Regions from separate parts of the Janthinobacterium sp. GW822-FHT07H11 genome, predicted to be linked through region 3. Evidence: predicted binding sites of a transcription regulator. Region 3 holds the regulator's gene; each other region holds the start of a gene.

What was found. Region 3 encodes NrdR, which represses ribonucleotide reductase genes. Its sites were predicted from a motif close to CACNANATNTNGTG; they were not measured.
Region 1: a site for NrdR is predicted at 2,580-2,593, ahead of AC3RCJ_RS25760 (ribonucleoside-diphosphate reductase subunit alpha). Genes of this name have one in related genera too.
Region 2: a site for NrdR is predicted at 5,836-5,849, ahead of AC3RCJ_RS11480 (ribonucleoside triphosphate reductase). Genes of this name have one in related genera too.

The regions. Positions count from the first base shown of each region.
Region 1 is NZ_CM179507.1:5,828,139-5,836,217, reverse strand. Features, by position in the region: gene AC3RCJ_RS25780 (cytochrome C assembly family protein) at 1-424, shown strand, start outside; gene AC3RCJ_RS25775 (PP0621 family protein) at 421-678, shown strand; gene AC3RCJ_RS25770 (sigma-54 interaction domain-containing protein) at 795-1,877, shown strand; gene ampD (1,6-anhydro-N-acetylmuramyl-L-alanine amidase AmpD) at 1,855-2,466, shown strand; gene AC3RCJ_RS25760 (ribonucleoside-diphosphate reductase subunit alpha) at 2,859-5,813, shown strand; gene AC3RCJ_RS25755 (ribonucleotide-diphosphate reductase subunit beta) at 5,932-7,083, shown strand; gene AC3RCJ_RS25750 (hypothetical protein) at 7,804-8,079, opposite strand, start outside.
Region 2 is NZ_CM179507.1:2,560,188-2,568,266, forward strand. Features, by position in the region: gene AC3RCJ_RS11465 (Pls/PosA family non-ribosomal peptide synthetase) at 1-3,001, opposite strand, end outside; gene AC3RCJ_RS11470 (anaerobic ribonucleoside-triphosphate reductase activating protein) at 3,150-3,854, opposite strand; gene nrdD (anaerobic ribonucleoside-triphosphate reductase) at 3,847-4,044, opposite strand; gene AC3RCJ_RS11480 (ribonucleoside triphosphate reductase) at 4,041-5,789, opposite strand; gene AC3RCJ_RS11485 (hypothetical protein) at 5,908-6,324, opposite strand; gene ubiU (ubiquinone anaerobic biosynthesis protein UbiU) at 6,487-7,524, shown strand; gene ubiV (ubiquinone anaerobic biosynthesis protein UbiV) at 7,665-8,079, shown strand, end outside.
Region 3 is NZ_CM179507.1:2,065,555-2,073,633, forward strand. Features, by position in the region: gene tolA (cell envelope integrity protein TolA) at 1-168, opposite strand, end outside; gene AC3RCJ_RS09290 (ExbD/TolR family protein) at 217-657, opposite strand; gene tolQ (protein TolQ) at 673-1,362, opposite strand; gene ybgC (tol-pal system-associated acyl-CoA thioesterase) at 1,409-1,810, opposite strand; ZMP/ZTP riboswitch at 2,092-2,216, shown strand; gene glyA (serine hydroxymethyltransferase) at 2,328-3,575, shown strand; gene nrdR (transcriptional regulator NrdR) at 3,719-4,180, shown strand; gene pilV (type IV pilus modification protein PilV) at 4,402-4,992, shown strand; gene AC3RCJ_RS09320 (PilW family protein) at 4,989-5,966, shown strand; gene AC3RCJ_RS09325 (pilus assembly PilX family protein) at 6,051-6,635, shown strand; gene AC3RCJ_RS09330 (pilus assembly protein) at 6,632-8,079, shown strand, end outside.

The sequences.
Region 1 (8,079 bases), 2.6 Mb from region 3:
CACCTTGACCATCGCCGCCTTCCACGCCGTGTTGATGGCGTTGCAAGAGTCGCGGCTGCATACGCGCAGCGAAAGCCGCGGTTTCATCGGCAGTGCGCTGGATCAGCTGCCAGCCTTGTTGACGATGGAAAAATTGCTTTTCCGCATGATCGGTCTCGGTTTCATCTTGCTCAGCCTGACAGTGCTGTCGGGTATCGTGTTTTCTGAACAATTATTTGGCAAGGCGCTGACCTGGGACCACAAGTCGGTGTTTACCATGCTGTCGTGGCTGCTGTTTGCCGCCTTGCTGGCCGGGCGCCGCTTCCGCGGCTGGCGCGGCAAGACGGCCCTGAGCTTCACCCTGGCCGGTTTCGCTACCTTGCTGCTGGCCTATGTCGGCAGCCGTTTTGTACTTGAAGTGGTTTTACACCGAGGTTACGCATGACACGTGTTTTGTTTTGGCTGGCGCTGGTATTCCTGGTGCTGTTTGCGATTCGCAGCAAGATCCGGGGCTTGCAGCAGCGCGCCCGTGCCCAGCAGCAGCAACAGCCGCCGCATGCGCCGCCCGGCCGGGTGCAGGAATTGCCCGATGCCGAACTGATGCTGTGCTGCGCCCATTGCGGCGTGTACTACCCGGCGTCCGAAAACGTGCAGGCCAAGGGCCACGATTACTGCAGCCACGCGCACGCCACGCTGTAATCGCATGGCCGCCGGCACGCCGCATTGCTCATCCGTATCGTAACGTCCTCCGCCGCCGTCCAGGCGTACCATCTGTCTGCAGCGATCCGATATCGCCATCGCAGGGAGCTTCGAGCATGTCCAATTCGCCTACCATGGTGGCCGCCGGCAAGCTGGTGGCCATGGGCGCGCCACCGCAGCTGAGCGGCGACTCGGCCGCCATGCAGGCCTTGCGCGCGCAGATCAGCCGGATTGCCCGTTGCGGCGCGCCCGTGGCCATCCGCGGCGAATCGGGCAGCGGCAAGGAACTGGTGGCGCGCGCCATCCATGCCCAGGGCACGCGTGCCCGCTGTCCGTTCATCGCCGTCAATTGCGGCGCGATACCCGAAACGCTGATGGAGGCGGAATTCTTCGGTTGCCGTCCGGGCGCCTATACGGGCGCGCTGCACGAGCGTCAGGGCCTGTTCCAGGCTGCCCACGGCGGCAGCCTGCTGCTCGACGAGGTGGACGATTTGCCGCTGGCCATGCAAGTGAAGCTGCTGCGCGCCTTGCAGGAGCGCCGGGTGCGCAAGCTTGGCGGCAGCCGCGACGAGGCTGTCGACGTGCGCATCCTGTGTGCCAGCCAGCATGGCCTGGCGCGCGGCGTGGCGGCGGGCACGGTACGCCAGGATTTATATTACCGGCTCAATGTGATCGAACTGGCCGTGCCGCCGCTGCGTGAACGGCTGGCCGATCTGCAGGTATTATGTGAGGCGATCCTGGCGCGCCTGGCGCCCGGACAAGTCGTGCGCCTGGCGCCAGCCGTGCTGGAGGCCTTGCGCGCGTACGCGTTCCCCGGCAACGTGCGCGAGCTGGAAAACCTGCTGGAGCGGGCGCTGGCATTTGCCGACGGCGGGGTGCTCGCGCTTGACGGCCTGGGCCTGCCGGCTGCGCTGCCGGCGCCGGCCTGTGCCACGGTCACGCCCTTGCGGGCGGGCGTGGCGATGCCGCAACGGCAATTGTCCTTGCCCGGCATGGCGGCCGGCAGCGACGCGCCGCTTGTGCCGCTGGCGCTGTATATGCGCCAGGCCGAGCGCGAAATGATCGTGCGGGCATTGTTGCAAACGCGCTATCACCGCGCGCGGGCGGCGCGGCTGCTGGGCATCAGCGTGCGCCAGTTGCGCTACAGGATGCAAAAATTGAATGTACAGGAGCCCCATGCAGGCGTGGAAGATAGATGAAGACGGTTGGTGCGACGGCGCCGTGCGCTATGACTCGCCATACTGGGACGCGCGCCCGGCAGGCGCGCACATCGATTTGCTGGTGATCCATAACATCAGTTTGCCTGGCGGACACTTCGGCGGACCGCATGTGTCGGACTTGTTTACCGGCCGGGTAGATTATAATGCCGATCCTTCTTTCGCCGACCTGCGTGGCTTGCAGGTCTCGGCGCACTTTTTTGTGCGGCGTGATGGTGCGCTGTTGCAATATGTTTCGGCTGACCAGCGTGCCTGGCATGCCGGCACGTCCACGTTTGATGGCCGCCCGCAGTGCAATGGATATTCCATCGGTGTCGAAATGGAAGGCTCCGATTGCGTGCCTTTCCGGCCGCGGCAGTATCGTGTCCTGGCGGCACTGACGGCGGCGCTGTCGGCGCGCTACGGACTGGCCCATGTACGCGGCCATGAACATATCGCGCCAGGAAGGAAGACCGATCCGGGGCCATTTTTTGACTGGAATTTATACCAGGAAATATGGCAGGAAACCTTGCGCGAGCGGCCTGCGTTAGCGCTTACTACGCGGGTATTGGGCTTTCCATCCACACCCTGAAAAGTCAACCGAAATCGTATAAGAAAGTACAAAAAATTAGGTGGGCCGATGCCGGAAAACTATTGCATCGCCTTTCGATGGGCACTACAATTAGTGCAGAAATTGGATTTAACGACTATATGTAGTGCCATCCCAGACATTTTCAGAATTATTATCAAAGCTACCCTGCTTGCTGGTATGGCAACGGGAACTGGCGGTTCATCACCCTTGATCATGTTTCGCGCCAGCCGGGCAGTGACGGTTGGCTGTTTTAATTCTGACCCTGCTTGTGCATTATAAATTTACTATTTGGCAATAAATACCTGAAGAAACCCTGACCATCGGGCGTTCTATTCAACAACACACGCGGCAGCAAAACTGCAGGCTGACTTTAGCTGACAACGGGAGCTTCAATGCAATCACCACAAGATATTTCCATCCATCCAACGCCAGTATCGCCAGCGCCCGGCGCGGCCAATAGCGTGGCGAGCACCGGCGCGGCCTTGGGCGACTATCGCATCATCCGCCGCAACGGCGCAGTGGTGGCATTTGAGCCTTCGAAGATCGCCATCGCCATGACCAAGGCGTTTTTGGCCGTTAACGGCGGCCAGGGCGCGGCCTCGGCCCGTATCCGCGAACTGGTGGAACAGTTGACCGCTGGCGTGGTCGCCGCGCTGGTGCGTCGCCAGCCGGGCGGCGGCACCTTCCATATCGAAGACGTGCAAGACCAGGTGGAACTGTCGCTGATGCGTTCGGGCGAGCACGACGTGGCGCGTGCCTACGTGCTGTACCGCGCCAAGCACATGGAAGAGCGCCGCCTGCAGAAGGAGGCGCTGGGCGCTTCCGCGCAAGTTTCCGCGCCACAATTGAACGTGCTGGATAACGGCGTGCGCCGCCTGCTGGACATGCAGGAAGTGCGCGACCTGATCAACGCCGCCTGCGCCGGCCTGGAAAAGCACGTCGATGCCGACGCCATCCTCGCTGAAACCGTAAAGAACCTGTACGACGGCGTGCCCGTCGAAGAGCTGCACAAGTCGGCCATCCTGGCGGCGCGCGCGCTGATGGAAAAAGACCCGGCCTACAGCCAGGTCACGGCCCGCATCCTGCTGCACACGGTGCGCAAGGAAGTGTTCGGCAAGGAAGTGCCGCAAGCGGCCGCTGCCGCCGAATACCTGACGTATTTCCCGGCCTATATCGCCAAGGGCATCGCCGCCGAGCTGCTGAACCCGGTACTCGCCAGTTTCGACCTGGAGCGCCTGGCCAAAGCCATCGTCGCCGACCGCGACTTGCAATTCGGCTACATCGGCCTGCAAACCCTGTATGACCGCTACTTCCTGCACATCCAGGACGTGCGCATCGAAATGCCGCAGGCGTTCTACATGCGCGTGGCCATGGGCCTGGCGCTGAACGAGGCGGACCGCGAAGCGCGCGCCATCGAGTTCTACAGCCTGCTGTCCTCGTTCGACTTCATGAGCTCGACCCCGACCCTGTTCAATTCGGGCACCCTGCGCTCGCAGCTGTCGTCGTGCTACCTGAGCACCGTCTCGGATGACCTGGAAGGCATCTACGACGCCATCAAGGACAACGCGCTGCTGGCCAAGTTCGCCGGCGGCCTGGGTAACGACTGGACGCCGGTGCGCGCCCTGGGCGCCCACATCAAGGGTACCAACGGCAAGTCGCAAGGCGTGGTGCCGTTCCTGAAAGTGGTCAACGACACGGCCGTGGCAGTCAACCAGGGCGGCAAGCGCAAGGGCGCCGTCTGCGCCTACCTGGAAACCTGGCACATGGACATCGAGGAATTCCTCGACCTGCGCAAGAATACGGGCGACGACCGTCGCCGCACGCACGACATGAACACGGCGAACTGGATTCCCGACATGTTCATGAAGCGCGTCATGGAAAAAGGCGATTGGACCCTGTTCTCGCCATCGGACACGCCGGACCTGCACGACAAGGTCGGCAAGGCTTTTGAGCAGGCTTACCTGGGCTACGAAGCCAAGGCCGCCGCCGGCGAAATCCGCGTCTTCAAGAAGATCGCGGCGCTGGACCTGTGGCGCAAGATGCTGTCGATGCTGTTTGAAACGGGCCACCCATGGATCACGTTCAAGGATCCTTGCAACATCCGCAGCCCGCAGTCGCACGTCGGCGTCGTCCACAGCTCGAACCTGTGCACGGAAATCACGCTGAACACGGGCCCTGACGAAATCGCCGTCTGCAACCTCGGTTCCGTCAACATGCCGGCGCACATGAAGGAAGGCAAGCTCGATCACGTCAAGCTGGCCAAGACCATCCGCACGGCCATGCGCATGCTCGACAACGTCATCGACATCAATTACTACGCCGTCGACAAGGCGCGCAATTCGAACATGCGCCACCGTCCGGTCGGCATGGGCATCATGGGCTTCCAGGATTGCCTGCACATGATGCGCATCCCGTTCGCCTCGGACGCCGCCGTGTCGTTTGCCGACACCTCGATGGAAGCCGTCTGCTACTACGCCTACCTGGCGTCGACGGAACTGGCTGAAGAGCGCGGCCGCTATGAATCGTACGCCGGTTCGCTGTGGGACCGCGGCATCCTGCCGCAAGACTCGGTCAAATTGCTGGCCGAGGAGCGCGGCGGTTACCTGGAAGTCGATTCCTCGTCGGCCATGGACTGGACGCCGGTGCGCGAGCGCATCGCCAAGTTCGGCATGCGCAACTCGAACTGCGTGGCGATCGCCCCGACGGCGACGATTTCGAACATCATCGGCGTGTCGGCCTGTATCGAGCCGACGTTCCAGAACCTGTACGTGAAATCGAACCTGTCGGGTGAATTCACCGAGATCAACGGCTACCTGGTGCGCGACCTGAAGGCGCGCGACCTGTGGGATGAAGTCATGATCTCCGACCTGAAGTACTTCGACGGCTCGCTGGTGAAGATCGACCGCATCCCGCAAGACCTGCGCGATATCTACGCCACGGCCTTTGAAGTGTCGCCAAGCTGGCTGGTGGAAGCGGCTTCGCGTCGCCAGAAGTGGATCGACCAGGCCCAGTCGCTGAACATCTACATGGCTGGCGCTTCGGGCAAGAAGCTCGACGAGACCTACAAGCTGGCATGGCTGCGTGGCCTGAAAACCACCTACTACCTGCGTACCATCGCCGCTACCCACATGGAGAAATCGACCTCCAAGACGGGCGCGCTGAACGCCGTGGCAGTCGATGGCGGCATGTCGGCCAGCGCACAGAGCGCCCAGGCAGCGGTCGTGGCGGCTGCCGCTGCCGCCGTGGTGGCGCCCGTAGTGGCAGCTGCGGCGGACGACGCCGATGGCGAAGCCTGCTACCTGCGTCCAGGCGATGACGGCTTTGAGGAATGCGAAGCCTGCCAGTAAGATTTTAGTTGTCAGCCCAGAACTTCTGGGCTGATTCAATGTTGTCAATGTCCGCATTGTCCGATACAACGGGCCTGTTGCGGATCGCCGGCTCGCCGGCATGGAAAGGAAGAAGAATATGTCGTTGTCCTGGGATGATGAAACCACGTCGGCAGCTGTGCCGCGTCCGGCGCAGCAAGCGCCATTGGGAAATACCGATTTGAACCTGCCGGCAGGGGCCGAGCCGTCCGAAGCCAACGCCGAGCAAGTGGCGCGCCGCGTGAATGCCGACGACAAGCGCATCATCAACGGCAAGACGGACGTCAACCAGCTGGTGCCGTTCAAGTACAAATGGGCATGGGACAAATACCTGGCCGGCTGCGCCAACCACTGGATGCCGCAGGAAGTGAACATGCAGCGCGATATCGAGCTGTGGAAGAACCCGAACGGCCTGACGGACGACGAGCGCCGCCTGGTCAAGCGCAACCTGGGTTTCTTCGTGACGGCCGACTCGCTGGCCGCCAACAACATCGTGCTGGGCACCTACCGCCACATCACGGCGCCCGAGTGCCGCCAGTACCTGCTGCGCCAGGCGTTCGAGGAAGCGATCCACACGCACGCCTACCAGTACATCGTCGAATCGCTGGGCCTGGACGAAGGCGAGATCTTCAACGCCTACAACGAAGTCAAGTCGATCCGCGACAAGGATGAATTCCTGATCCCGTTCATCAATACCCTGACCGACCCGGCCTTCGTCACCGGCACGGTGGAAAACGACCAGAAGCTGCTCAAATCCCTGATTGTCTTCGCCTGCCTGATGGAAGGTTTGTTCTTCTACGTCGGCTTCACGCAGATCCTGGCGCTGGGCCGCCAGAACAAGATGATGGGCGCGGCCGAGCAGTACCAGTACATCCTGCGCGACGAATCGATGCACTGCAACTTCGGCATCGACTTGATCAACACGATCAAGATGGAAAACCCGCAGCTGTGGACGGCCGCTTTCCGCGAAGAGATCAAGGACCTGTTCATGAAGGCCGTGGAGCTGGAATACGCGTATGCGGAAGACACCATGCCACGTGGCGTGCTGGGTCTGAACGCGCCGATGTTCAAGGGCTATTTGCGCTTCATCGCCAACCGCCGCGCGCAGCAGATCGGCATCGAGCCGCTATTCGCCCAGGAAGAAAATCCATTCCCGTGGATGAGCGAGATGATCGACATGAAGAAGGAGCGCAACTTCTTCGAGACCCGCGTGACCGAGTATCAAACCGGTGGTGCGCTGAACTGGGAGTAATCCTTTTTCAGGCTACGCCAGCAAGCGCCGTCATCGTGACGGCGCTTTTTTTTCGCGTGCATGGCGGCGTAAAAATGCGTGCCTCATCCCGCCGCGCAAAGAGGCTTGCGCCAGGATTTTCGGATGCCGCGCATGCTGCGCATCGCAGGGCGAAAATATCGTTTCCGGAGACGCTGGCGGCGGCATTTGCCGCGCGATTGTGCGATAGCACGCGTATCGTGCAAAAAAGCCCGCGAAAACGTGTCGTGCCGGTTGCGCATTGACAAGGTTTTCGTGTACTTTATGAGATTGCAAATGCGAGCGTTAGAATGCGGGGTTTTTTAACCAGCGCGGTAGCGAAAAAACCTCGCAAAACAGGGATACAGATTTACACGGATATGCACAAAACCACACCGTTTTCGTCTGCCGCCGTGCCCGAATTTTTTCAGGCATGGCGGTTTTTTATTTGACGCATGGGTGTTGTGGCGAGCGCGATGCGAGGAGCGAAAAAACGCACGGCATCGAAAACGAATGACCGAATTCAGACTTTGCCACCAGCTGCGAGATAAAGCAGGGTGGCACCGACGATGGCTGAAGTGCTGCAAACGTGAGGAGTTGCAGCAGTTCAGCTGGTGCCGAATTCATTAGCGCAAACGACCGTTTGTGCCGATGAATAATTCGCCTGGCCTATCCCTGTGGTGGGTCGGACGGGTTTAAATCTTGTAGCTTAAATTTCTCATCTCAGATGAAGGAGAGACAAATGGCAACAGCCGCTAAGAAATCAGAAGTAAAGAAACCAGCCGCCAAGGCTGCTCCTGCCGCGAAGAAGCCGGCAGCCGCAGCGAAAGCGGTTGCCGCGAAACCGGCTGCCAAGGTCGCAGCCAAACCAGCCGCCAAACCAGCCGCAAAACCTGCTGTCAAGGCCGCAGCCAAGCCAGCAGCAAAAGTGGCTGCCAAGCCAGCAGCAAAACCGGTAGCGAAAGCCGCCGCGAAACCGGCTGCCAAGGTCGCAGCAAA
Region 2 (8,079 bases), 490 kb from region 3:
AGTATGGCGCGTAGACGGTGGCGTAGATGCCGTGCAGGACGTTCAGGCTCGATTCCTGGATATGGCTGACCAGCCACTTGGCGCAATAGATATTGCTGTGCACGGGCGAGCTGCCCGGTTTCAGGCGGGGCAGCGCGCCCCAGCGGATGGCGGCCGACAGCAGGGCGGTCAGCACGATCAGCACGGCGCTGGCGGGGAAGGCCAGCAGGAAGTAACGGGCCAGCTGTGTCGTCACGTCGCGCCCCTGCAGCCACGGCATCATTTCGCGCTCGTCGAACCAGTCGATCAGCACGAAGCTGGGGAAGACGGGCATGAAGAACAGCACGGCGATCAGGACCATGCCAAAGCAGAAGAACAGGGTTTCGCCCGTCAGGCGCAGGCGCGAGACGGCGGGGCGCGGCGGCTGGCTGGAAGGATCAAACGCTTTGACATCGCGCGCGGGCGAGCCAGTCCAGACCCTGCCGGCGGGCACCGAAGCGCCATCGGCCAGCGCCGATTGTCCCTCCAGGTGGCCGAAGGCGCCTACTTTGGTATTGCCTTCCAAAATCGCGTAAGAGCTGATGCAGGCATCGTCGCCGATGCTGATCTGGCCCAGCAGCAGACGGCCCCGTTCCACGCGGGCGTTTTCAAAGTTGACGGCATTGCCCACGCTGACGTTGTCGCCGATGGACAGCAGGTCTGGCGCGCGCAGGGTCATCGAGCCGATGACCACTTCCTTGCCCACTTTCGCGCCCAGCGCGCGCAGCCACCAGCTGTTCAGGGACGAGCCGCTGAGCAGATACGCGGGCGCCGATTCGACCAGGCGGTCGGCCAGCCACCAGCGGTAGTATGTCAGCCCCCAGAGCGGATAGCTGCCCGGCTTCAGGCGCCCGGCGATCAGCCACTTGCCGGCAATCGCAATGGCAAATTCGGCCAGGGTGGCGAGCAAGAACACGCCGATCGAGGCGGCGATGGCGCGCGGTACGGTGTCGCCCGTGTCGCCCGTGAAGAAGTGGTAGGTGAAGAAGGGCGCCATCCACTGCGCCATGCGCAGGGTGACGAGGCCCGGCACGGCCGCCGCCTGGGCCGCGCCGCAGATCCAGCGCTTCAGGGCGGACGGCGGCGTCCATGGCGCTTCCGGCGTGGCCAGCGCGGGCGCTTCACCCAGCACGGCGGCGATCTTGCCGATCTGCCGGTTCTGGTAGATGTCGCGCACCGTCATGTGGGCGTAGGCCGGATCGGCGCGCAGGGCGGATGCCAGGCGGGCGGCCAGGAAGGAGTGGCCACCGAGGTCGCTGAAGAAATCCAGCTGGCGCAGGATGGCCTGGCCCGGGAACAGCTTGGCCAGCGCCGCGAACAGCGCCGCTTCGGCCGGCGTTTCCGGCACGTCCGATACACCCGCCTCGCCGGCCGGCGGCGTCGAGAGCGGCATGGCTTTCAAGGCCTTCCTGTCGATCTTGCCCGAGGTGAGGCGCGGCATCAGCGGCAGCAATTCAAAACGGCCCGGCACCATATATGGCGGCAAGTGCAGGTTCAGGGCTGCGCGCAGGGTTTTTGCCGCCAGCGCCTCGTCGGACGCCTCGTCGCTGCCGACGATATACGCGACCAGCTGGTCGATGCCGTCATCCTTGCGCAGCAGGACGGCCACCGTGCCCACGCCCGGCTGCTGCGCCAGCACGGCTTCGATTTCGCCCAGCTCCACGCGGAAGCCGCGTATCTTGACCTGGTCGTCGGCGCGGCCCAGGCACAGCACCTGGCCGCCCGCATCGATGCGGGCCAGGTCGCCCGTGCGGTACAGGCGCGCGTCATCGTCGCTGGTCGCCCAAGGGTTGGGCAGGAATTTTTCCACCGTCAGGTCGGGCCGGCCCAGGTAGCCTTCGGCCAGGCCGGGGCCGATGATGCACAATTCTCCCGTTTCGCCGCGCGCCAGCAATGTCAAGGGACGGTTCTCGCCCGGCTCGGCCACCTGCAGCACCAGCAAACCATAGTTGGGCAGCGGCGTGCCGATGGTGACGGGCACGCCGGGCTGCAGGCGCGCCAGGCTGCACGAGACGGTCGCTTCCGTCGGGCCATAGGTGTTGAACATGGCGCGGCCCGGGCGCGACCAGCGCTCGACGAGGGATTCGGGGCACATCTCGCCACCCAGGTTGATCAAACGCAAACTGGGCACTTCTTCCGCGAACAGGGCCAGCAGGGTCGGCACGGCGTGGAGAACGGTGACCTTGTTGTCGGCCAGCGCGCGCGGCAAGGCTTCCGGATCGCCCGAGATCTCCTTCGGTCCCAGCCACAGGGTGGCGCCCACCAGGTAGGCGATCCAGATTTCCTCGAACGACATGTCGAAGGCGACGGAAAAGCCCTGGTAGACGGTGTCGTCTTGCGTCACTTCCAGCACGGCGTTTTCGCTGCGCAGGAAGTGGCAGATGCTGCGCTGATTGATCAATATGCCTTTTGGCTTGCCCGTCGAGCCGGACGTGTAGATGACGTACGCCGGGTGTTCTGGCAGCACGGCGCCGCGCGCGGGCAGCAGTTCGCCCGGCGCGGCGGGTGCCAGCAGGCTTTCCGCCGTCCACACGGGACGCTGGACGCCAGCCTGCTCCAGGCGCGGCGCGAACTGCGCGCAGCTGACGACGCCAGCGCCATTGGCGTCATCGAGGCACACTTGCAGGCGTTCGACGGGCGTGTCTTCATCGACGGGCAGCCAGGCGGCGCCCGCCTTGGCGATGGCCGCCTGCATCAGCAGCAGAGGGGCGCCGCGCGGCAGCCACAGTCCGACGATGTCGCCGGGCTTGACGCCGGCCGCCACCAGGCGCGACGCGGCCAGGCCAGCCTGCGCATCGAGTTCGGCATAGCTGATGCGGCGCGCGCCGTCGATCAGGGCGATGTGCTGCGGGCAGCGGCGCGCCGTCGCTTCGAGCAGGTCGGCCAGCACTTCCTCGCGCAGCAGATCCGGTCGCGGCGGGCCGTACAGGATGTCGGCGTGGGTGGAAGGGATGCCTGGACTGGCTGCGGTGAAATCGTTCATGGATGACGCTTATCTGTAATGCTGTGTGAGGAATCTGACGGGCTGCGCATGGTGCGCGGCACAGTTGATACCTTACAGCACGCCAGACATTTCAGCGTTGCAGAACGGGGAATTTTGTGGGACTTTCAATAATTATGTGGCTGCAGGATCAACTGCCATGATTACGGAATGTAAAACGGGGAAACATGGCGCCGATTTGCGCCAAAGTAGCCGCCGCCGGATAGCCGTGCAGGGGGCGGCCGGACAGCGCCGCGTCCGCGCAGCCTTCGGCGCGGAACTGCTGCAACACGTAGTTGTCGACGCCTTTGGCGGCCAGGGTGGCGGCCAGGGCCAGCAGCTGTTCGTCTGGCAGCAGGTCAGGATGGGTCGTGGTGCGGCATTCGTAGGCGACGCCGCTGGCCAGGATGGCGTCCAGGCAGGCGCGCGCCGGGTCGCCGCTGCCGGCCACGCGGGTCACATGACGATAGTCGGCAAACGGCGCCTTGATGTCGAAGCCGACCCAGTCGACGAGGGGCAGCACTTCCTGCAGGCGCTGCGGATAGATGCAGGCCGTATGCAGGCCGATGCCGAAACCCAGCGCCCGGACGTCCTGCATGGCGCGCGCCAGCGCCGGGTCCATGCACGCTTCGCCGCCGCTGAAGACGACGGCGTCGACCAGGCCCGCGCGGCGCCGCAGCCAGGTCAGGACGTCCTGCCACGGCATGGCGCCCTCCTGCGTGCGCGGCTGCAGGTGCGGATTGTGGCAATAGCCGCAGCGCCAGGGGCAGCCCTGCACGAAGACCACGGCCGCCAGCTTGCCGGGATAGTCGGTGGCGGAAAAGGGCGTCAGGCCGCCCACTTTCAACTCAGCCATGGCAGGCGGGCTGGCCTACCCGGGCGCTCGCTTGCGTAAAATACTGGCGCTCGTGGAATTCGCCCTGCTTGCCGATGTTGAACGAGGCGACGGGGCGGTGGTAGCCCATCACGCGCGTCCAGATTTCGCAGCGCTGGCGTTCGCTGTCGAGCAGGGTGATGGCGGGGGTGAAGTCGGGACGTGCGTTCATGGCGTTTCCTCAAGTGATGGAGCAATGTGGGCCTGCTTGCGGGCGATCAGCTCCGCGTCGCAGGTGGGACAGAATTCATGTTTGCCGGCCAGGTAGCCGTGGCGCGGGCAGATGGAAAACGTGGGCGTGACGGTGATGTAGGGCAGGGAAAAGCGGCTCAGGGCGCGTTTCACCAGTTCGCGGCAGGCGTTGGCGTCCGACAGCGCTTCCGTCATGTACAGGTGCAGCACCGTGCCGCCCGTGTACTTGCGCTGCAGCGCATCCTGCAATTCCAGTGCCTCGAACGGATCGTCCGTGTGGCCCACGGGCAGCTGCGACGAGTTCGTGTAATACGGGTTGTCCGGCGTGCCGGCCTGCAGGATGGACGGATAGCGCTTGCGGTCTTCGCGGGCGAAGCGGTACGTCGTGCCTTCGGCCGGCGTCGCTTCCAGGTTGTACATATGGCCCGTCTCTTCCTGGAATTGCACCATGCGCTCGCGCACGTGGTCGAGCAGGCGCACGGCCAGCGCATGGCCTTCGGGCGTCGTGATGTCGTAAGCGTCGCCGCTGAAATTGCGGATCATCTCGTTGATGCCGTTCACGCCCAGGGTGGAAAAGTGATTGCGCAGGGTGCCCAGGTAGCGCTTCGTGTACGGGAACAGGCCTTGCTGCATCAGTTCCTCGATGGTGCGGCGCTTGATTTCCAGGCTGACCTTGCCCAGTTCCAGCAGGCGGTCCAGGTCCGCCATCAAGGCTGGCTCGTCGCCGCGCCACAGGTGGCCCAGGCGCGCGCAGTTGATGGTCACCACGCCCAGGGAACCCGTCTGCTCGGCGGAACCGAACAGGCCATTGCCCCTTTTCAGCAGTTCGCGCAAATCCAGCTGCAAGCGGCAGCACATGGAGCGTATCATGTTCGGCTTGAGTTCCGAATTGATGAAATTCTGGAAGTAGGGCAGGCCGTAGCGCGCCGTCATTTCGAACAGGCGTTCCGCGTTTTCGCTATGCCAGTCGAAATCCCCGGTGATGTTATAGGTGGGGATGGGGAAGGTAAAGACGCGGCCCTTGGCGTCGCCCGCCATCATGATTTCGATGTAGGCGCGGTTGATCATGTCCATCTCCGCCTGCAGCTCGCCATAGCTGAAGTCCATCTCCTGGCCGGCGATGACGGGAATCTGCCCGCGCAGGTCGTCCGGGCAGACCCAGTCGAAGGTGAGGTTGGTAAACGGCGTCTGCGTGCCCCAGCGCGATGGCACGTTGAGGTTGAAGATCAGCTCCTGCATGTACTGGCGCACGTCTTCGTAGCGCAGGCCGTCCTTGCGGATGTAGGGCGCCATGTAGGTGTCGAAGGAACTGAAGGCCTGCGCGCCGGCCCACTCGTTCTGCAGGGTGCCGAGGAAATTGACGATCTGGCCGATGGCGCTCGACATGTGCTTGGGCGGACCTGATTCGATCTTGCCCGGCACGCCGTTCAAGCCTTCATGCAGCAGGGTGCGCAGCGACCAGCCGGCGCAGTAGCCGGCCAGCATGTCGAGGTCGTGGATGTGCAGCGCCGCTTCGCGGTGCGCCGCGCCCACCTCCGGCGGATACACCTGGTCCAGCCAGTAGTTGGCGATGACCTTGCCCGACACGTTGAGTATCAGGCCGCCCAGCGAATATCCCTGGTTGGCGTTGGCGTTGACGCGCCAGTCGCGCCGCTCCAGGTATTCATTGATGGACGCGGCGACATCGACCTGGCCGCGTGTGGGGGAAACTGCATTCGTCGTCATGAAACCTCCAATAAACACAACATGCGGTGTTTTTATGAAGGTTATCCACTAAATGTAGTGCAGTCAAAGGTGGCGTGCAAGCGATTCGCGTATCCTTGATCCAGGTGAAAAAACCACCTCAGCCGCTTTTGTTCCAGCGCGTTTCGCGCAGGATCAGCCAGCTCGCGCAAAAGAACGCGGCGCCGCAGGCGGCGATGCTGGCGACGGAGGCGGGCAGCACGTGGGTCCAGATTTCCAGTGGCGTATAGGTGCTCCAGCTGGCCACGCGCGCGTCGAAGGTGACGTAGTTCGCCAGCAGCCAGTAGACGGCCAGCAGGCCCGTGCAGATGGCGGCCTGGCGCAGCAGGGGCATGTGGCGGCGCGCGAACACGGCCAGCAGGAACAGCAGCAGCACGCCCGGATACGCGCCCAGCACTTCCGGCGACAGCAAGGAGACGGTCCCCGCGTCATGGCCGTCGGCCGGTCCGGCCCACTGCACCTGCAGCGCGGTGAGGAACAGGGTGAGCAGGAAAATCAGCAGCGGTTTGCGGGTCATGGCGGGCAATCGAAGAGGGAGAAAAGGGGGGCATTCTACAGCCAGGTCAAGCAAGTTGAACGCGCGCCAGCCATGCAAGCATTCCTTCACCTGCATCAAGGACTGGGTGGCATGGGCGGGGCTATAGTCTCGACCCTGAGCCGCCACAGGATTGTGAACATCATGAAGCTAGAAGCAAGCATCGCCACCCATGCGGCCGGACCGCTGGAGCTGGTCTGTCCCGCCGGCAGCCTGCCGGCCCTGAAGGCCGCCGTCGACAATGGCGCCGACACCGTGTACCTGGGTTTTCGCGACGCCACCAATGCGCGCAATTTCGCCGGCCTCAATTTCGACGAGAAGGCCATCGCCGAGGGCGTGCGCTATGCCCATCAATATGGACGCAAGGTGCTGCTGGCGCTGAATACCTATCCGCAGCCGCATAACTGGGCCGTGTGGCGCAGCGCCATCGACCGCGCCGCGCAAGCCGGCATCGACGCCATGATCGTCGCCGATCCGGGCCTGATGGCCTACGCGGCCCAGCACCAGCCGCAGCTGCGCCTGCACCTGTCCGTGCAGGGCTCGGCCACCAATTATGAAGCCATCAATTTCTATCGCGAGCACTTCGGCATCGCCCGCGCCGTGCTGCCGCGCGTGCTGTCGATGGCGCAGGTCGAGCAATTGATCAGCAAGACCGACGTCGAGATCGAGGTCTTCGGCTTTGGCAGCCTGTGCGTGATGGTCGAAGGGCGCTGCGCGCTGTCCTCGTATGCGACGGGCGAGGCGCCGAACACGCACGGCGTGTGCTCGCCGGCCAAGTCCGTGCGCTGGCTCGAGACGCCGAACGGCCTCGAGTCGCGCCTGAACGGCGTGCTGATCGACCGCTATGCGCCCGGCGAAAACGCCAGTTACCCGACCCTGTGCAAGGGACGCTTCGAGGTCAACGACGAGGAGTACTACGCCATCGAGGAGCCGGCCAGCCTGAACACGCTGGCGCTGCTGCCGCAACTGATCGCCATGGGCGTGCGCGCCGTCAAAATCGAAGGCCGCCAGCGCAGCCCTGCCTACGTGGCGCAGGTGACGCGCGTGTGGCGCGAAGCGATCGACGCCTGCCGCGAAGGCAATGCGCGCTACGCCGTCAAGCCGGGCTGGATGGCGGCCATGGACAAGCTGGCCGAAGGCCAGCAGCACACCTTGGGCGCGTATCACCGCTCCTGGAAATAGCAAGACCTACTGCGCGTCCCGGGGCGCGGCCTGCGATGCTCACCGCCTCGGCGGCCCCGTGCCGGAGCACGGCTGCGCTTCCCGGCCCCGCCGCGAGCCGCTCGCTACGCTTTTGTCACTTAAAAAATACTGGAAAAGGCATGCTAAAACTATCGTTGGGTCCCTTGCTGTACTACTGGCCGCGCGCCACCGTCTTCGAGTTTTATCAGCAGATTGCCGCCACCGCCGTCGATATCGTCTACCTGGGCGAAACCGTGTGCTCGCGCCGGCATGAGCTGCGCCTGGCCGACTGGCTCGATATCGCCGACATGCTGGCCGCCGCCGGCAAGGAGGTGGTGCTGTCGACGCAGGCGCTGATCGAGGCGGGCGCCGAACTGGCTACCCTGCGCCGCATCACGGGCAATGGCCGCTATGTCGTCGAGGCCAATGACATGGGCGCCGTGCACTGCATGGAAAAGGGCGCGCCCTTCGTCGCCGGCCCCCATTTGAACGTGTTCAATGGCCCCAGCCTGCAATTGCTGGCGCGCCTCGGTGCGCGGCGCTGGGTGATGCCGC
Region 3 (8,079 bases):
CGCTTCCACGGCGACCGGTTCCGTATTTTGCCAGTGTACGCCCACCCACAGGAAAAACAGCAGGCCAAGGTGCATCGCCAGCGCCAGTCCCAGCGAGGGCCGGCGGCTGCGTTCGCGCGGCACGCTGTAGGGCACGCCGAGTACATGGTCGATTTGTTTGGTCTGCAAAGTCTAGTCTATCTAAAAACGGTCAAGTCTGGAGTCGGGACGGTGCGCTTACTTGGTGGCCAGGCCAACCCGGGTGATGCCCATCTTCTTCGCTTCGGAAATGAGCTGGATCACGTCGTCATACTTGCTTTCCTTGTCGCCCGCGATCATCACGGGATAGTCGGGATTGCTCTCGTGCAAGCCGCGCAGCTTGCGCAGCAGGGCGTCGCGGTTCGGTTCCGTCTCCGGCGCCAGCTGTTCCTTGCCGATCACGCCGATCGACAGCGAACCATTCGGTTTCAGCACGATCTGGATGTAATCGTCGGGCGGTTTGGCCGACTTTTCCGCGTTGGGCAGGTTCACCACGCTGGGATTGTTTGACGACGGCATCACCATGAAAATGATCAGCAGCACCAGCATCACGTCGATGTAGGGCACGACGTTGATCTCGGACTTGAACTTGCGGCCGCGGCCGCCCCGCATGCCGCCGCTATTGAATGAGGAACCCATGGACCTTGCTCCCTCTTAGCGCGACTGGCGCTGCAGGATGTTGGAGAATTCCTCGACGAAGCTTTCGAAGCGGATCGCCAGGCGGTCGATGTCGTGCGAAAAACGGTTGTAGGCGACGACGGCGGGAATCGCGGCGAACAGGCCGATGGCCGTGGCGATCAGCGCTTCGGCAATGCCGGGCGCGACGGCGGCCAGGGTGGCTTGCTGCACGTTGGCCAGGCCGCGGAAGGCATTCATGATGCCCCACACGGTGCCGAGCAGGCCGATGTAGGGCGAGACGGAGCCGACGGAAGCGAGGAAGGCCAGGTGCGACTCGAGCACGTCCATTTCACGCTGGAAGGCGGCGCGCATGGCGCGGCGGGCGCCGTCGAGCACGGCGCCGACGTCCAGCGCTTCGCGCGAACCGTAGGACGCCTTGCCCTTGATGAATTCGCCCATGCCGGCGTCAAAGATGCGCGCCAGCGCGCCGCTCTGGTCGCGGTTGCCGTTGGCGCTCTGGTGCAGCGCGTGCAGGTTGCCGCCGGCCCAGAAGCTGCGTTCGAATTCGATGGTCTGCTTGCGCGCCTGGCGCACGGCGAACATCTTGCGGAAGATATACGTCCAGCTGGTCAGGGAAATCAGCAGCAGCAGGGCCATGATCAGTTGCACGATCAGGTGGGCATTGGAGATGAGCGCGAGGAAAGAAAGATCTTGTGTAACGTTCATTGGCTGGCAGTCTGTTGGGTGAATTATCCGGGGGTGGCGGGGCGGCTCAGGCGGTGCGCATGCGGGCGGCAACGACATCGGGCACGGCGCGCGGGCGCATGCTTGAGTCGACGCAGCCGACCTTGACGCGGGCCGTGTTGAGCAGGCTGTCGCCGCACCAGGCTTGTTGCAGGAAAACGATGGAGGCGCGCCCCATTTTTTCTATGCTTAAGGTTAATCTTAACGTGTCATCGAGCCTGGCCGGCGCATGATAGTCGGCGCTGACGCTTTTGACAACGAACATCGCGTCGTGCTGATGCAGCAATTCCTGCTGGCCCACCTCGATGGCGCGCAGCCATTCGGTGCGCGCGCGCTCGAAGAATTTCAGGTAGTTTGCGTAGTAGACGATGCCGCCGGCGTCGGTGTCTTCATAGTAGACACGTACGTTCCAGGTAAAGACTGAAGGCATGTTTATTGCGCCAGTAGTGAGATTGAGCAACATTTTACGCGATTTTTCTTCTCGTGACTTGGGGCGCTTGCCGGAATGCCATGTAAAAGCGGCATGCAAGTTGCACCGCAGCATTGTAAAACGGGGGGCTGCAATGGCAAGCCCCGTAACATACGCTTACATGCCGCGCCAAGGTTTACGTTCAGCTTAAGCGCGCGCCAGCGCCGTACGGGCGGCGATTATAGCGGCACAGTTGCATTCCTTGCTCAATTCGGACACTTAACTTACAATTTGATTTCCATTACGTCTCACGTGACTGGCGAAAAGTCGGAGCGGCCTCCACAATGTGGTGGCCGGCTTGCCGGCGAAAGGTGGACACCCACCGGGAAACGTGAGATTTCATCAGCCGTTCGCCTGGGCAGCCCCTATGGAAATGCACGAAGAGGCTGCCTGTCCAATGTTGTTATTCAGTTAACGCCGGCTCCCCTCATTCGATCCAACCTGCCAGTACAAGAACCCTCATACTTGGAGTTTTTACATGTTTGCAAAAGATCACAACCTCGCCAACGTCGACCCTGAATTGTTCGCCGTCATTCAAAAAGAAAACGTGCGCCAGCACGATCACATCGAGCTGATCGCGTCGGAAAACTACACGTCGCCAGCCGTAATGGAAGCGCAAGGCTCGCAACTGACGAACAAGTACGCCGAGGGCTATCCGGGCAAGCGCTACTACGGCGGCTGCGAATACGTCGACGTGGCCGAGCAACTGGCCATCGACCGCGTCAAGCAGCTGTTCGGCGCCGAATGCGCGAACGTGCAGCCGAACTCGGGCTCGCAGGCGAACCAGGGCGTGTTCTTCGCCATGTTGAAACCAGGCGACCTGATCATGGGCATGTCGCTGGCCGAAGGCGGCCACCTGACCCACGGCATGCCGCTGAACATGTCCGGCAAATGGTTTGACGTCGTCTCCTACGGTTTGACGGCGGAAGAAGACATCGACTACGAGGCGATGGAACGCCTGGCCCGCGAGCGCAAGCCCAAGCTGATCATCGCCGGCGCCTCCGCGTTCTCGAAAAAGATCGACTTTGAGCGCTTCGGCAAGATCGCCAAGGAAGTGGGCGCCTACTTCATGGTCGACATGGCCCACTACGCGGGCCTGATCGCCGCCGGCCTGTACCCGAACCCGGTGCCGTTCGCCGACTTCGTCACCTCGACCACGCACAAATCGTTGCGCGGCCCGCGCGGCGGCATCATCCTGATGAAGGCCGAGCACGAAAAAGCCATCAACTCGGCCATCTTCCCCGGCATCCAGGGCGGTCCGCTGATGCACGTGATCGCCGGCAAGGCCGTCGCCTTCAAGGAAGCGCTGAGCCCTGAATTCGTCGAATACCAGAAGCAGGTGATCAAGAACGCCGACGTGCTGGCGAAGACCCTGATCAAGCGCGGCCTGCGCATCGTGTCCGGCGGCACCGAATCGCACGTCATGCTGGTCGACCTGCGCGCCAAGAACCTGACGGGCAAGGAAGCCGAAGCCATCCTCGGTTCCGCGCACATCACCTGCAACAAGAACGGCATCCCGAACGACCCGCAAAAGCCGTTCGTCACCTCGGGCATCCGCCTGGGCAGCCCGGCGATGACGACGCGCGGTTTCAAGGAAGCGCAAGCGGAAGAAGTGGGCAACCTGATCGCCGACGTGCTGGACAATCCGCATGACGCCGCCACCATCGAGCGCGTGAAAGCGGCCGTGAAAGTGCTGGCCGACGCGCACCCTGTGTACGCCTCATAATTATTTGTCCAGAATGTGTCATACGGAGTAAGATTCTGCATGACACATTCCTTCGTGCCCCAGGGCGCCCGGAGTGATTCGGGCGCCCTTTGTACAAGGGTGGCGATTTCCCGTAATTATTACTATAAAGTTGTAGCCAGCCCATGAAATGTCCATTTTGCCAGCACGGCGACACCCAGGTTCTCGATACGCGCGTATCGGAGGAAGGGGATGCCATACGGCGGCGCCGCCGCTGCGGCAAATGCGACAAGCGCTTTACCACGTATGAGCGCATTGAACTTATCATGCCGGCCGTCGTCAAAAAGAATGGCAGCCGGACGGAGTTCGCTGCGGATAAGCTGCGCGGCAGTTTGATGCTGGCCTTGCGCAAGCGTCCCGTCGCGGCCGCCTCTGTGGATACGGCCATCGCGTCCATCCAGGAAAAACTGCTGACCAGCGGCTTGCGCGAAGTCGATTCCGGCTATATCGGCGAACTCGTCATGCAGGAGCTCAAGCGCCTGGACAAGATCGCCTACATCCGCTTCGCCTCCGTGTACAAGAATTTCGAAGACCTGGCCGAGTTCCAGGATGCCATCGCCGAAGTGGGACAGGCGCGCAAGCCCTGACGTTCACCTGCTTGTTCACCTTGTTGAAAACAGGGCCGCTCCTGCGCCCCGTTTTCACCACGCCAGCGCTCGCCTGGCAAGCGGCCTGATCAATACCTAGGCCATTCTTCGCACCTTATCGCTGTGCTGTTTGCGCCAGCGCAGACCCCGTTTTTTGCGCGCGCTTATCGTGTAGTTGGGCCGCCGGTTCTTGCGACTCTGTCTGCGGAAGGGAGTAGCGCATGCGCAATGGCGGTCGCGATAAGTATCCTGCCGGTGGCAGCAGCCTCGTCGAGGTGCTGGTGTCGCTGCTGCTGTTGGCGCTGGGCCTGCTCGGTGCCAGCATTTTGCAATTGAACTCCCTGCGCGCGCGCCATGAGTCGGCGCTGTTGTCGGCGGGCGCGCAACTGGCCGCCGGCATGGCCGAGCGCATGCGCGCGAACAGCGTGCTCATGCATGGCCCCGATACGGCCAATCCCTACCTGAACGTGGCCTATGCGGCGGCGGACGACGCCGAAGCTGGCGGCGGCGCGCCCGACTGCTTCGGCGCTGCCGCCTGCGGCGCGGCCGAATTGGCGCAATTCGATATCGCCGAATGGAAGCAAGGGCTGCATGCAGCCTTGCCCGGCGCGCGCCTGCGTATCTGCCGCGATGCGCCCGCCTGGGATGCCGCCGCCCAGGGCTTGCACTGGGCGTGCAGCGGCGGCAAGGGCGCCCCCATCGTCATCAAGCTGGGCTGGCGCAGCCGACAGCCCGATGGCTCGCCCGCCGTGAATGCGGCAAACGAGTCGCTGCCCAGGCTGGCCTTCCAGCTGGGCGGAGGCGGCGCATGAACGGCATGCACGCCCGCTTGCGCCGGCATCGGGGCATGAGCCTGCTCGAATTGCTGGTGGCCCTGTCGCTCGGTGCGCTATTGATGCTGGCCGCCAGTAGCGTGCTGTTGGCGGCCAGCGGCAGCTATGGCGACCAGTCCGCCAGTGCGCGCCTGGACGACAACGGCCGCTATGCGCTCGACACCATCGCCCGCGCCGTGCGCCAGACGGCGTACGTGAACTGGGACAGCAGCGCCGCGCCCGTCGCCCATGCCGCGCACGACAGCGCGAATATCGCCGGGCTCGACGCGCACAGCCTGGGCAAGAACAGCGAGGGCATCAGTGGCGCGCTGTCCGGCGCCCTGCATGGCAGCGACGTGCTGGCCCTGCGCTATTACGGTGCCGGCAAGGAGGAGGGGGGCGACGGTTCCGTGCTCAACTGCGCGGGCTTCGGCGTGGGCGCCGCGCAAACGGAGGCGCAGCGGGGCTGGAGCATCTTCTATGTGGCCCAGGGCGCCGATGGCGAAGGCGAACTGCGCTGCAAATACCGGGGCGCCAATGGCTGGGGTGCCGATGCCATCATCCGCGGCGTCGACGCTTTCCAGGTGCTGTATGGGCTCGACACGGATACGCCGCCCGACGGCGTGGCGAACCGCTACGTCAACGCCAGCGCGCTCGACGCCTACGATGCGGCGCTGGTGCTGGTGGGTGCGGATGCGGCCGCGCGCCAGCGCGATCTGCGCCGCCGCACGCACTGGAAGCGCGTGGCCGGCGTGCGCGTGGCGCTGCTGTTGCATGGCGAAGGGGGCCAGGCGGACAAGATGGCGGAACTGGGGCCGGCGCAGTTCGACCTGTTCGGCAAGGCGTATGCCGAGGCGCATGGCGCTGGCGACACGGGCGTGCGCATCGCGCGCGCGTCCCTGCCCGCCGCGACGCGCTCCCGGCTGCGGCAACTGGTGCAGACGAGCATCATGCTGCGCAACGGGCCGGCCTAGGCGGGCGGCGCGATGGCTGGCGCGGGCGTCCGTTGTTGCGAACCTTGGTGCGCAGCTCGTGTACGTCACGGTGGCGCCACCCTCGTGTATGTGCTGTGCCTGCTGGTGATCATCTTGTTGCTGGGCATATCGGCGGCGCAGGTCGCCTTGCAGGGCGAAAAGGCGGCGCGCGGCGAGCGCGACCGGCAGATCGCGTTTCAGGCGGCGGAGGAGGCATTGGTGGATGCGCAGAACGATATCGAAGGCTTGCCCGGCGCGCCGGGGCGTAGCAGCCTCTTCGCGCCAGGCAGCGCGGCCGGGTTCGCGGATGGCTGCGGCGAAGGCGGCGCGCTGGGCCTGTGCCTGCCAGCAGCCCCGGACGTTCCGGCGCTCTGGCTAAGTACGGACCTTGATGGCGCCGAAGGGAGCAGCCGCGCCGTGCCATACGGCCAGTTTACGGGTGCCGTCATGCAGACGGGGCAGGGTTTCCTGCCCTCGCGTCGGCCCCGCTATCTGATCGAACTGCTGCCGTTCCACCCGCCCGGCGCGCAGGCGGCGGCAGTGACTGGCGGCCTGGCCACGGAAAGCTATGTGTACCGCATCACGGCCATCGGTTTTGGCGCGCAGGAAAGCACGCAAGTCGTGCTGCAAAGCTACTATCGCAAAGAGGCTGCGGGAGCGGGGCCATGAGGGCCTTGTCGTTTGCTTTGCTGTCCGCTTTGCGGTCTGCCTGGCTGCTGCTGATCGGCCTGGTTTGCCTGGCTTGCGGCACCGCTGTTGCGGCCGCACCTCCCGTGACGCTGGCGCGGGCCGACGCGGGCTTGCACGGCGCCAGAGTGCCGCCGAATCTGCTGCTCAACCTGTCCCTCACGCATGCGGCCGCTGGTGCGGCGCATGGCGGCGACTATGCGCCGCAGCGCGAGTACCTCGGTTACTTTCATGCGCGCATGTGCTACAGCTATCCGTACCGCAGCAAGGATGGCGTCATGTTGCCGGACTTGCGCGTAGCGACCGCTTACTTCTCCGTGCTGAAGCCGGCTGATGCACTGCACGGCTGCGGCGGCGATAGTTTTAGCGGCAACTTTCTGAACTGGGCCAGCGCCAGCATGCTCGATATCGTGCGCTATGCGCTCACGGGCGGCGACCGCGTCATCGACGAAGTGCGCAAGACGGTGCTGCAGCGCGCCTGGCTGCCCGATGCGGACAGCCCCATCGGCTTCTTTGCCCATCCCGTCTTTTTTCCGCGCAAGGTCTTGCAGGCAGGCGTGGCGGCGGCGACGCCGTTTGCGCTGACGCAACTGGCCATCGTTTCCTGTCGCAATCGCCTGCTGTTCGGCGACGCGAGTCTGGGCCAGCCTGCGGGCGGCAGTTGCGATGCGCCTGGCACTGCCGCCACGCATGGCGTGTTCCTCGCCCGCGTGCGCGTGTGCGACGCTGCCGAGGGGCCGCTGCGCGACGATTTGTGCCTGGCATACGGCAAGAACTACAAGCCGGTGGGCGCCGTGCAGCGCCATGGCGGCAGGGTGCGCGTGGGCGTGTTTGGCCATCTGAACGGCATGCCCGCTAGCGCCGGCCCCGTGTATGGCGGCGTGCTGCGCGCGCCGCTGGCCCACGTGGGACAGCAGCGCTGGACGGCGCCTGACTTTATGCCGCAAGACAATGCCGGCGCCGAGTGGAATCCCGCCACTGGCGTGTATGCGGCGCAAGCTGCGGTCCCTGTTGGCAGGGTGAGCGCTTACATCAATGGCCTGGGGCGCGGCAACCCCGCGTATCCGGGCGCGTACGCCAGCGCGGCGCCGCTGGCCGAATTGCTGTACGAATCGCTGCGCTACCTGCAGGGGCGGGAAGCGAGCCCAGTGGTGCCACCCGCCACGGCCCAGCCTGCCATCGACGACGGCTTGCCGGTCGTGACTCCATGGAGCGACCCGCAAACGGCCAGTTGCCAGCGCCACATCGTTGTCAGCCTCGGCGATGCGGGCATGACGGGCGACCGCTACGTGCCCGGCAATGTTCCTGTGGCTCCCGCATCAAACGGCGACCTTGCCCGCGCCGCCGATGGCTTTGCGCCGCCGCCATTTGATGCGATGGCCTGGACGCACGCGGTGGGCAGCCTGGAAAGCGGCGGCACGCAGGG